DNA from 2 places in the Metasolibacillus sp. FSL K6-0083 genome. Region 1 is predicted to be linked to the other one. Evidence: a T-box and tRNA genes for the amino acid it is inferred to sense, from the RefSeq annotation. Region 1 holds a T-box; the other holds one or more tRNA genes.

Region 1 (4,388 bases):
CTAGTATATGAAAAGTCTCATATACTAGGCTATTCGTTCATTATAGATAAGGATGTTTATAAAGATCTTCGCAAGCTTTAGAACCACACTGTGGTGCAGCATAAATAGCTGTGGCTGGCCCAAATGCCATTAAAGCTACGAGCATTAAGATAGATAATTTCTTTTTCATATATAAAAATCTCCCTCCTTTATTATATTAATCATTATAACATTTGGAATATTCTATTTTAAATGGTAGTATAGTCTAAAAAATAAGATGAATTTCTATGTATTTCGACAAAAAATTTGAATAAAGAAAATGAAAATTAAATCTATTATAATGGAGGAACGAAAAACAGAACTATAATTCAATAAATTAATTAAAAGTATGCTTATACAAAATTTTCCTAAATCACTTAAGTGTTAATGAAAGTGAAGTGTATGTAATGTCAAATGGAGAAGGTTTGTTTGAAGCTATGTTTGACTTCTTACGAATAACTAAACACAATGATAATTGTATTAAGCATAGTGAAAAGTGGAGTAATCAAGAATACTATACCGAATTATGTAAAGAAATTTCTTATTCTTCTTTATGTTATGCTCTTTGAAAATATGAATTGGAGTTGGAGGAAGAAGGATTGGTACCTGTAGGTTAAATATTGTTGTGTTTTATCTAACTAAGAAATAGATTAATATAATATTAAAAGATGTGCTGTGAATTAATAAGTAATAATTTTTGAATACGTATGGACATTCTACTCTGTGAAAATTAGTAAGAAAAAGCTGTACCACCTAAATTTTTATATCATGGAAGTTCGATAGATTTTATAAATTTTATTAGTGAAAAGGGTTGTTGCCAGCATCTAGATAATATTCCAGTTTATTGGAATGTGTCGAAATTGGTTCTATAGTTGAAAAGTATAAGGCTATAGAACCAATAATCTTAATTATCAATACTGAAGAATCACGAAAAAGTGGGGTTAAACTTTATTTAGGAAATGAAAAAGGATGAAAGTCTGATTATATACTTACTGGATTTATTTCAATTAAAGATTTTAAAAATGGTGAAATTATCAAATAAAAAGAGTCAGCAGTCATATTTTCTATGGCTACTGAATTTTTTATTTTGTACTATTTTCAAAATAACTGTAGATTATTTCAACGGGTATAATTATTTAAAAGTAACACCGACAGTGTCGAGTAAATTGGTAATTGTACGGACTTGCTTAACCCCTTCTTGCATTCATGTTTTTTCTTTTGCTTTCATATTTCTGTAAGGAAAGGATGGTGTTATCGTACGCTTTGTTTTGTTTTTGTTTTGCTACGGTATTAGTGTCGTATCCATTAGCAATTGCATTTTGTATTTAAACTATCGAACGCTCGGCTACTCATGGTCGGCAGTATGGAACTTTTTACTTGGTACATACGAGCTTTATATAGCTATCGCTTCACTTTGCGTGCTATTTATCGTCGTTTTCGACCTAAACCCATGGCGTTCTCCATTTTCTTAAGTGTTTTAGAGGCGATGGCATTCGCTTTTTCTGCTCCAGCATCTAAAATATCGTCTAATTCAGGAGAATCAATCAATGCGTAGTAACGTTCTTGAATTGGCGTTAAATGCTCAATTACAGCAACAGCTACACCTGCTTTAAAATCACCGTAGCCTTTGCTTTCATATTTTTTCTCTAGATCAGCAATTGAAATGCCAGATAAAGCAGATTCAATTGTTAGTAAATTGGACACACCTGGTTTATTTTCGACATCGAATTTCACAATACCATCAGAGTCTGTTACGGCGGATTTGATTTTCTTTTCAATTTCCTTTGGCGTATCCAACACGCGAATTGTCGCTTTCGTATTCGGGTCGGACTTGCTCATTTTTTTCGTTGGCTCCTGCAACGATTTAATGCGCGCGCCTTCTTTCGGCAATTGAATATCAGGAATCGTTAAAATCTCGTTGTAACGCTTATTAAAGCGTTCTGCTAAGTCACGTGTTAATTCGATATGCTGCTTTTGGTCTTCACCAACCGGCACAATATTTGTATTATAAAGCAAAATATCTGCTGCCATTAATGGCGGATACGTTAATAATGCAGCAGATACTGACTCTTTTCCACTCGATTTATCTTTGAATTGTGTCATGCGCTCTAGCTCCCCGATAGATGCCACACATTGAAGCATCCATGCTGCCTGTGCATGTGCAGGAACTTCAGATTGAATAAATAAAATGGATTTTTCTGGGTCGATACCAACAGCAATATACATCGCTGCAAGACTTCGAATACTTTTGCGTAGCTCTAATCGCTCCTGCGGCACTGTAATGGCATGCTGGTCAACGATGCAGTAAATTGCCTGGCCTTGGTTTTGTAAAGCAGGGAATTGTCTAATTGCCCCGATATAATTACCAAGCGTAATAGTACCTGTAGGCTGAACACCTGAAAAAATTGTTGTCATTAAAATTCCTCCTAATTATTAAATAAATACAAAAAACATCATGCATCCCTATTAAAAATAGTAGGGACGAATGATGTTCGGAATCCGCGGTACCACCCAGCTTGCCCAAAAATCTGAGCCACTTAACCTTCGTAACGTGAAGTATGCCGAGCTTTACTACTATGCCTCTAAATTTTTTCATGCTTGCTTGAAAAAATTATGGGGCTATCTCTACATTCAGCTACAAGTGAGTCATTGTCAGAAATGGCTGAACGATAAATTATTGTTCATAAAGCTAACTCAGAAGCCCATTCCGTTTGTATGATGGTCTGTTTGCACCAACCACAGACTCTCTAAACATCAAAGCTCAAACGTACTCTTCTTCTTCATTGTTTTTAGTTGTATCTATTATGACTGAAATTATAGTATAGATGTATAAAAAAATGCAATACCTTTGTATAAAGTAAATTTAAAAAGGTTAATCTTATTGTAATGCAAGGGAACTTTTTGAAGAATGGGGCGGTCTGAAAAGAAAAGGGTTTTTGGGGCAATGGAAGTATAACCTTTGTCTATTCTTTTACATTTGAAAGAAAATGCTAAAACCTTTTTAATGAAACGTCTAAAAACAGTGCCATAGCTCATCATTAGGGCACCCGCAAGTGAAATTTTTCTCGATTATTTATAACTAATTGAGAAAAAACAGTCAAACGCATGTTTTGTTGTAACACAGCTTGGGTATAAACATACTGTTATAAATAATCATTCATACACTAGTCATAGTTGTTATTAGTTAAATCCTATTATTTTTTAAAATAGAAGGGTTTTTTATTGACATCCTATATTCAAAGTAAGTCAAATAGTGTATAATAACCGTAGCACTTAAATTAAATTAATTCTAAATTAAGAATTCAATAATATAGTTGATTCCAAAATGAAAGGATGTGTTACAAATGAGAGTTACTTTGTTTACATCGCCAAGCTGTACATCTTGCCGTAAAGCAAAGGCTTGGCTTGAAGAACATGATATCCCTTATACAGAGCGTAATATTTTTTCCGAGCCTTTAACGATTAGTGAAATTAAAGAAATTTTACGCATGACGGAAGATGGAACAGATGAGATTATTTCAACTCGCTCGAAGATTTTCCAAAAGTTAAATGTAGATGTAGAAAATTTACCGTTACAAAGATTGTACGAGCTTATTCAAGAATATCCGGGGCTACTACGTCGTCCAATTATTTTAGATGAGAAGCGTTTACAGGTCGGTTATAATGAAGATGAGATTCGACGTTTTTTACCACGTGGTGTTCGTGCATTCCAATTGCAAGAAGCACAAAGAATGGTCGATTAATGATGGGACTGTAGAGGCAGGAGTTTTCTGTTGAATCAAGATAAAGTGAAACTTCAATCGGTGGGGGTTTTCCTCATCCCCCATTGATTGTTAGTTGAACCAATCGGGCTTTTACGGGCAGTAGAACTCCCACTTATCCTTAAGCCGACTTTCACTTAAGTCTTGAAGTGGGTGTTCTACTGCCTGTTAATGCGGGATAAAAGGTTTTAGCTGTCTGGAAAGTATTATCTTTCTAGGCAGCATCTTTTTTGTTTCACAATTTACTTGGACTTGCCTTGCTATTGAGAAAATAGTACAATGTAATCTCAATATTCTAATAATTTCAGGGCTAATTTTCAGTAATTTTAACGTTTTTGGTGTTTTTCCTTTTCATTTTTTACGGGAACATCATACAATAGAGTTATAGAAAAGTATTGGCCTTTCTATAAGTGAATTATGTCTTTTGTAATTCCTATAAAAAATCTGTGCAATGCTCCACTGTTAAGAGCATGTATGAAAAAGCTTCAAAAGTTGAATGATAATTTTACATGTTCGTTTAGCAAATGACTGTGAAGGGAGTTGAGGTCGAATGGACATCGAACGCATCAATGACAATACATTAAAGCTGTTCATTACGTATAGAGATAT
Region 2 (4,388 bases), 1.6 Mb from region 1:
AATGTCCAATTTTAAAGCCAGCTAATACAGGCTTATTTAATGGCTTTAAATAGTGGGAAACAATCTTTAGTAGCTCAGCCTCGTCAACACCATTAAAATCACCAATAATATAGCCAGCCGCTTGCTCTAGCTTGCGAGCTAAACGCAATTGATTAAACATACCATCAATGCGGTCAAGCGATTCATGAATATCTTCTAGTATGACAATTTTATTAGAGAAATCTATCTCAAATTTCGTCGCAAGTGTGCTCACTAAGCGATTCAAATTACCACCAATCAATTCGCCACGAGCCACGCCTGAGACAACCGTTTCAAGCTTTGAAATCCGTTCATCATAATGAATTTCAATCGGTGCAAATAATTGCTGAAACATTTTCTCTGACAGCTCATCTAAAATGTCGCTACTCTCACTTAACATCGGTCCGTGGAAAGTAACTAAATTAGCATATTGATTAACAGCTAAATGCAAGCTCGTTACATCAGAGAAACCCCAAATAATTTTAGGGTGCTCCTGCAATAGCTGATAATCGATTTTATCTAGCAATCTTCCAATACCATAGCCACCACGCACACAAAATATAGCCTTAATTTCATCATCCGCTATCATTGCATATAAATCCGCAAGACGTTCCTCATCACTGCCAGCCAAAAACCCTTCATACTCCGCAATCGTCTGTCCTAGTTTATACTTCAACCCTAATTTTTCAAGAAATTCAAGCTTAATCGGTAGCTGCTCCATCTTTAATGGACTACTCAGTGCTAAAACACCTACCGTATCGCCTTGTGTTAATTTTTTTGGTCTAATATTCAAATCTTCCACCTCTTTCAATCAATTGTATTATAACATTGCCAAAGGTATGAGGCATATTTCTTATAAGCAAAATAAAAAACTCCAACCGAAGTTGAAGTTTAGATGATACCTGAGGTGGGACTCGAACCCACACGCCATCGCTGGCATCGGATTTTGAGTCCGACGTGTCTGCCATTCCACCACTCAGGCATTATAATATTTTTCCAGTATGATAAATCAATTTTCTCATACTTACAAAAGATTTGGAGCGGAAGACGGGGTTCGAACCCGCGACCCCCACCTTGGCAAGGTGGTGTTCTACCACTGAACTACTTCCGCAAAATATTCATTTAAAAAAGAGGAAAAAAAATCCCCAATTTATACTAAATTGGAGGCGGCAACCGGATTTGAACCGGTGATAAAGGTGTTGCAGACCTGTGCCTTACCACTTGGCTATGCCGCCGTAAAATGGAGCGGAAGACGGGGTTCGAACCCGCGACCCCCACCTTGGCAAGGTGGTGTTCTACCACTGAACTACTTCCGCAAATGGCTGGGGTACTAGGATTCGAACCTAGGCATGACGGAATCAAAATCCGTTGCCTTACCGCTTGGCTATACCCCAACAACTTTTATTATTAAATGGGGCGACTGATGGGAATCGAACCCACGAATGTCGGAACCACAATCCGATGCGTTAACCACTTCGCCACAATCGCCATTATATAAAATTTACTTTAGATTATTAATGGGGCGACTGATGGGAATCGAACCCACGAGTGTCGGAACCACAATCCGATGCGTTAACCACTTCGCCACAATCGCCATTATTTATGTTCTGTTCATAACAAAAAAATCTGGCAGGGGCAGTAGGAATCGAACCCACACCAAAGGTTTTGGAGACCTCTATTCTACCGTTGAACTATGCCCCTATTCAGATAAATGGTGGTGGGGGACGGATTCGAACCGCCGAACCCTAAGGAGCGGATTTACAGTCCGCCGCGTTTAGCCACTTCGCTACCCCACCAAATGGTGCCGGCGATAGGAGTCGAACCCACGACCTACTGATTACAAGTCAGTTGCTCTACCAACTGAGCTACACCGGCATTTAGGAATAAATGGTGGGTCAGGACGGAATCGAACCGCCGACACTTAGAGCTTCAGTCTAATGCTCTACCAACTGAGCTACTGACCCACTTTTTATATTAAAATGGCGGTCCCGACCGGGATCGAACCGGCGATCTCCTGCGTGACAGGCAGGCATGTTAACCGCTACACCACGGGACCTTTTGGTTGCGGGGACAGGATTTGAACCTGTGACCTTCGGGTTATGAGCCCGACGAGCTACCGAACTGCTCCACCCCGCGATAATAATAATGGTGGAGGATGACGGGTTCGAACCGCCGACCCCCTGCTTGTAAGGCAGGTGCTCTCCCAGCTGAGCTAATCCTCCATATTCAATAGTGGTGACCCGTACGGGATTCGAACCCGTGTTACCGCCGTGAAAGGGCGGTGTCTTAACCACTTGACCAACGGGCCAATAAACGTTGTTTAAAGGTTGGCGGAGAGTAAGGGATTTGAACCCTTGAGACAGTGTTAACCGCCTACACGATTTCCAATCGTGCTCCTTCGACCTCTCGGACAACTCTCCAAGAAGATGGCTCCGAAGGCAGGGCTCGAACCTGCGACCAACCGGTTAACAGCCGGTTGCTCTACCACTGAGCTACTTCGGAACGATATCAAGGTTAGCCTAGCGATGTCCTACTCTCACAGGGGGAAGCCCCCAACTACCATCGGCGCTAAAGAGCTTAACTTCCGTGTTCGGTATGGGAACGGGTGTGACCTCTTTGCCATCATCACTAGACTATTTTCAAAGACAAGAATTATTATAACATCTTTTATATTAAAGTCAAGTATGTATCTTCTTGTTCTTTCAAAACTGGATAAACGAACATTGAAACAAGTTTTAATTGTGGTTAAGTCCTCGATCGATTAGTATTCGTCAGCTCCATGTGTCGCCACACTTCCACCTCGAACCTATCTACCTCATCGTCTTTGAGGGATCTTACTTACTTGCGTAATGGGAAATCTCATCTTGAGGGGGGCTTCATGCTTAGATGCTTTCAGCACTTATCCCGTCCATACATAGCTACCCAGCGATGCCGTTGGCACGACAACTGGTACACCAGCGGTATGTCCATCCCGGTCCTCTCGTACTAAGGACAGCTCCTCTCAAATTTCCTACGCCCACGACGGATAGGGACCGAACTGTCTCACGACGTTCTGAACCCAGCTCGCGTACCGCTTTAATGGGCGAACAGCCCAACCCTTGGGACCGACTACAGCCCCAGGATGCGATGAGCCGACATCGAGGTGCCAAACCTCCCCGTCGATGTGGACTCTTGGGGGAGATAAGCCTGTTATCCCCGGGGTAGCTTTTATCCGTTGAGCGATGGCCCTTCCATGCGGAACCACCGGATCACTAAGCCCGTCTTTCGACCCTGCTCGACTTGTAGGTCTCGCAGTCAAGCTCCCTTGTGCCTTTACACTCTACGAATGATTTCCAACCATTCTGAGGGAACCTTTGGGCGCCTCCGTTACCTTTTAGGAGGCGACCGCCCCAGTCAAACTGTCCGCCTGACACTGTCTCCTACCCCGCTAAGGGGCACGGGTTAGAATTTCAATACAACCAGGGTAGTATCCCACCGACGCCTCCTTCGAAGCTGGCGCTCCGAGATCTCTGGCTCCTACCTATCCTGTACAAGTTGTACCAAAATTCAATATCAAGCTACAGTAAAGCTCCACGGGGTCTTTCCGTCCTGTCGCGGGTAACCTGCATCTTCACAGGTACTATAATTTCACCGAGTCTCTCGTTGAGACAGTGCCCAGATCGTTACGCCTTTCGTGCGGGTCGGAACTTACCCGACAAGGAATTTCGCTACCTTAGGACCGTTATAGTTACGGCCGCCGTTTACTGGGGCTTCAATTCATAGCTTCGCTTGCGCTAACCACTCCTCTTAACCTTCCAGCACCGGGCAGGCGTCAGCCCCTATACGTCACCTTACGGTTTTGCAGAGACCTGTGTTTTTGCTAAACAGTCGCCTGGGCCTATTCACTGCGGCTCTCATGCGCTTGCACGCTCAAGAGCACCCCTTCTCCCGAAGTTACGGGGTCATTTTGCCGAGTTCCTTAACGAGAGTTCTCTCGCACACCTTAGGATTCTCTCCTCGACTACCTGTGTCGGTTTGCGGTACGGGTACCTCCCACCTCGCTAGAGGCTTTTCTTGGCAGTGTGAGATCAGGAACTTCGTCCATACGGACTCGTCATCACAGCTTGGCGTTAGAGTGTGCGGATTTGCCTACACACACGCCTTACTGCTTGAACAGAGACAACCAACGCTCTGCTTACCCTACCCTCCTGCGTCCCCCCATTGCTCAAACGGTGGGGAGGTAGTACAGGAATATCAACCTGTTATCCATCGCCTACGCCTATCGGCCTCGGCTTAGGTCCCGACTAACCCTGAGCGGACGAGCCTTCCTCAGGAAACCTTAGTCATACGGTGGACAGGATTCTCACCTGTCTTTCGCTACTCATACCGGC

What was found. The T-box of region 1 lies ahead of trpS (tryptophan--tRNA ligase). A T-box ahead of a tRNA ligase gene usually reads a tRNA of that ligase, here a tRNA-Trp.
Region 2: it encodes a tRNA-Trp, which carries the amino acid that the T-box ahead of trpS (tryptophan--tRNA ligase) is inferred to sense. The anticodon was not compared.

What each region holds. Positions count from the first base shown of each region.
Region 1 is NZ_CP152046.1:1,727,365-1,731,752, reverse strand. Features, by position in the region: gene MHB51_RS08245 (hypothetical protein) at 41-169, opposite strand; gene trpS (tryptophan--tRNA ligase) at 1,444-2,433, opposite strand; T-box leader at 2,493-2,811, opposite strand; gene spxA (transcriptional regulator SpxA) at 3,363-3,761, shown strand; gene mecA (adaptor protein MecA) at 4,330-4,388, shown strand, end outside.
Region 2 is NZ_CP152046.1:3,352,823-3,357,210, reverse strand. Features, by position in the region: gene MHB51_RS15705 (LD-carboxypeptidase) at 1-811, opposite strand, end outside; tRNA gene MHB51_RS15700 (tRNA-Leu) at 918-1,000, opposite strand; tRNA gene MHB51_RS15695 (tRNA-Gly) at 1,055-1,129, opposite strand; tRNA gene MHB51_RS15690 (tRNA-Cys) at 1,180-1,253, opposite strand; tRNA gene MHB51_RS15685 (tRNA-Gly) at 1,260-1,334, opposite strand; tRNA gene MHB51_RS15680 (tRNA-Gln) at 1,338-1,412, opposite strand; tRNA gene MHB51_RS15675 (tRNA-His) at 1,431-1,506, opposite strand; tRNA gene MHB51_RS15670 (tRNA-His) at 1,537-1,612, opposite strand; tRNA gene MHB51_RS15665 (tRNA-Trp) at 1,646-1,719, opposite strand; tRNA gene MHB51_RS15660 (tRNA-Tyr) at 1,731-1,814, opposite strand; tRNA gene MHB51_RS15655 (tRNA-Thr) at 1,818-1,893, opposite strand; tRNA gene MHB51_RS15650 (tRNA-Phe) at 1,907-1,982, opposite strand; tRNA gene MHB51_RS15645 (tRNA-Asp) at 1,999-2,074, opposite strand; tRNA gene MHB51_RS15640 (tRNA-Met) at 2,078-2,154, opposite strand; tRNA gene MHB51_RS15635 (tRNA-Val) at 2,165-2,240, opposite strand; tRNA gene MHB51_RS15630 (tRNA-Glu) at 2,252-2,326, opposite strand; tRNA gene MHB51_RS15625 (tRNA-Ser) at 2,347-2,438, opposite strand; tRNA gene MHB51_RS15620 (tRNA-Asn) at 2,446-2,520, opposite strand; rRNA gene rrf (5S ribosomal RNA) at 2,536-2,651, opposite strand; rRNA gene MHB51_RS15610 (23S ribosomal RNA) at 2,760-4,388, opposite strand, start outside.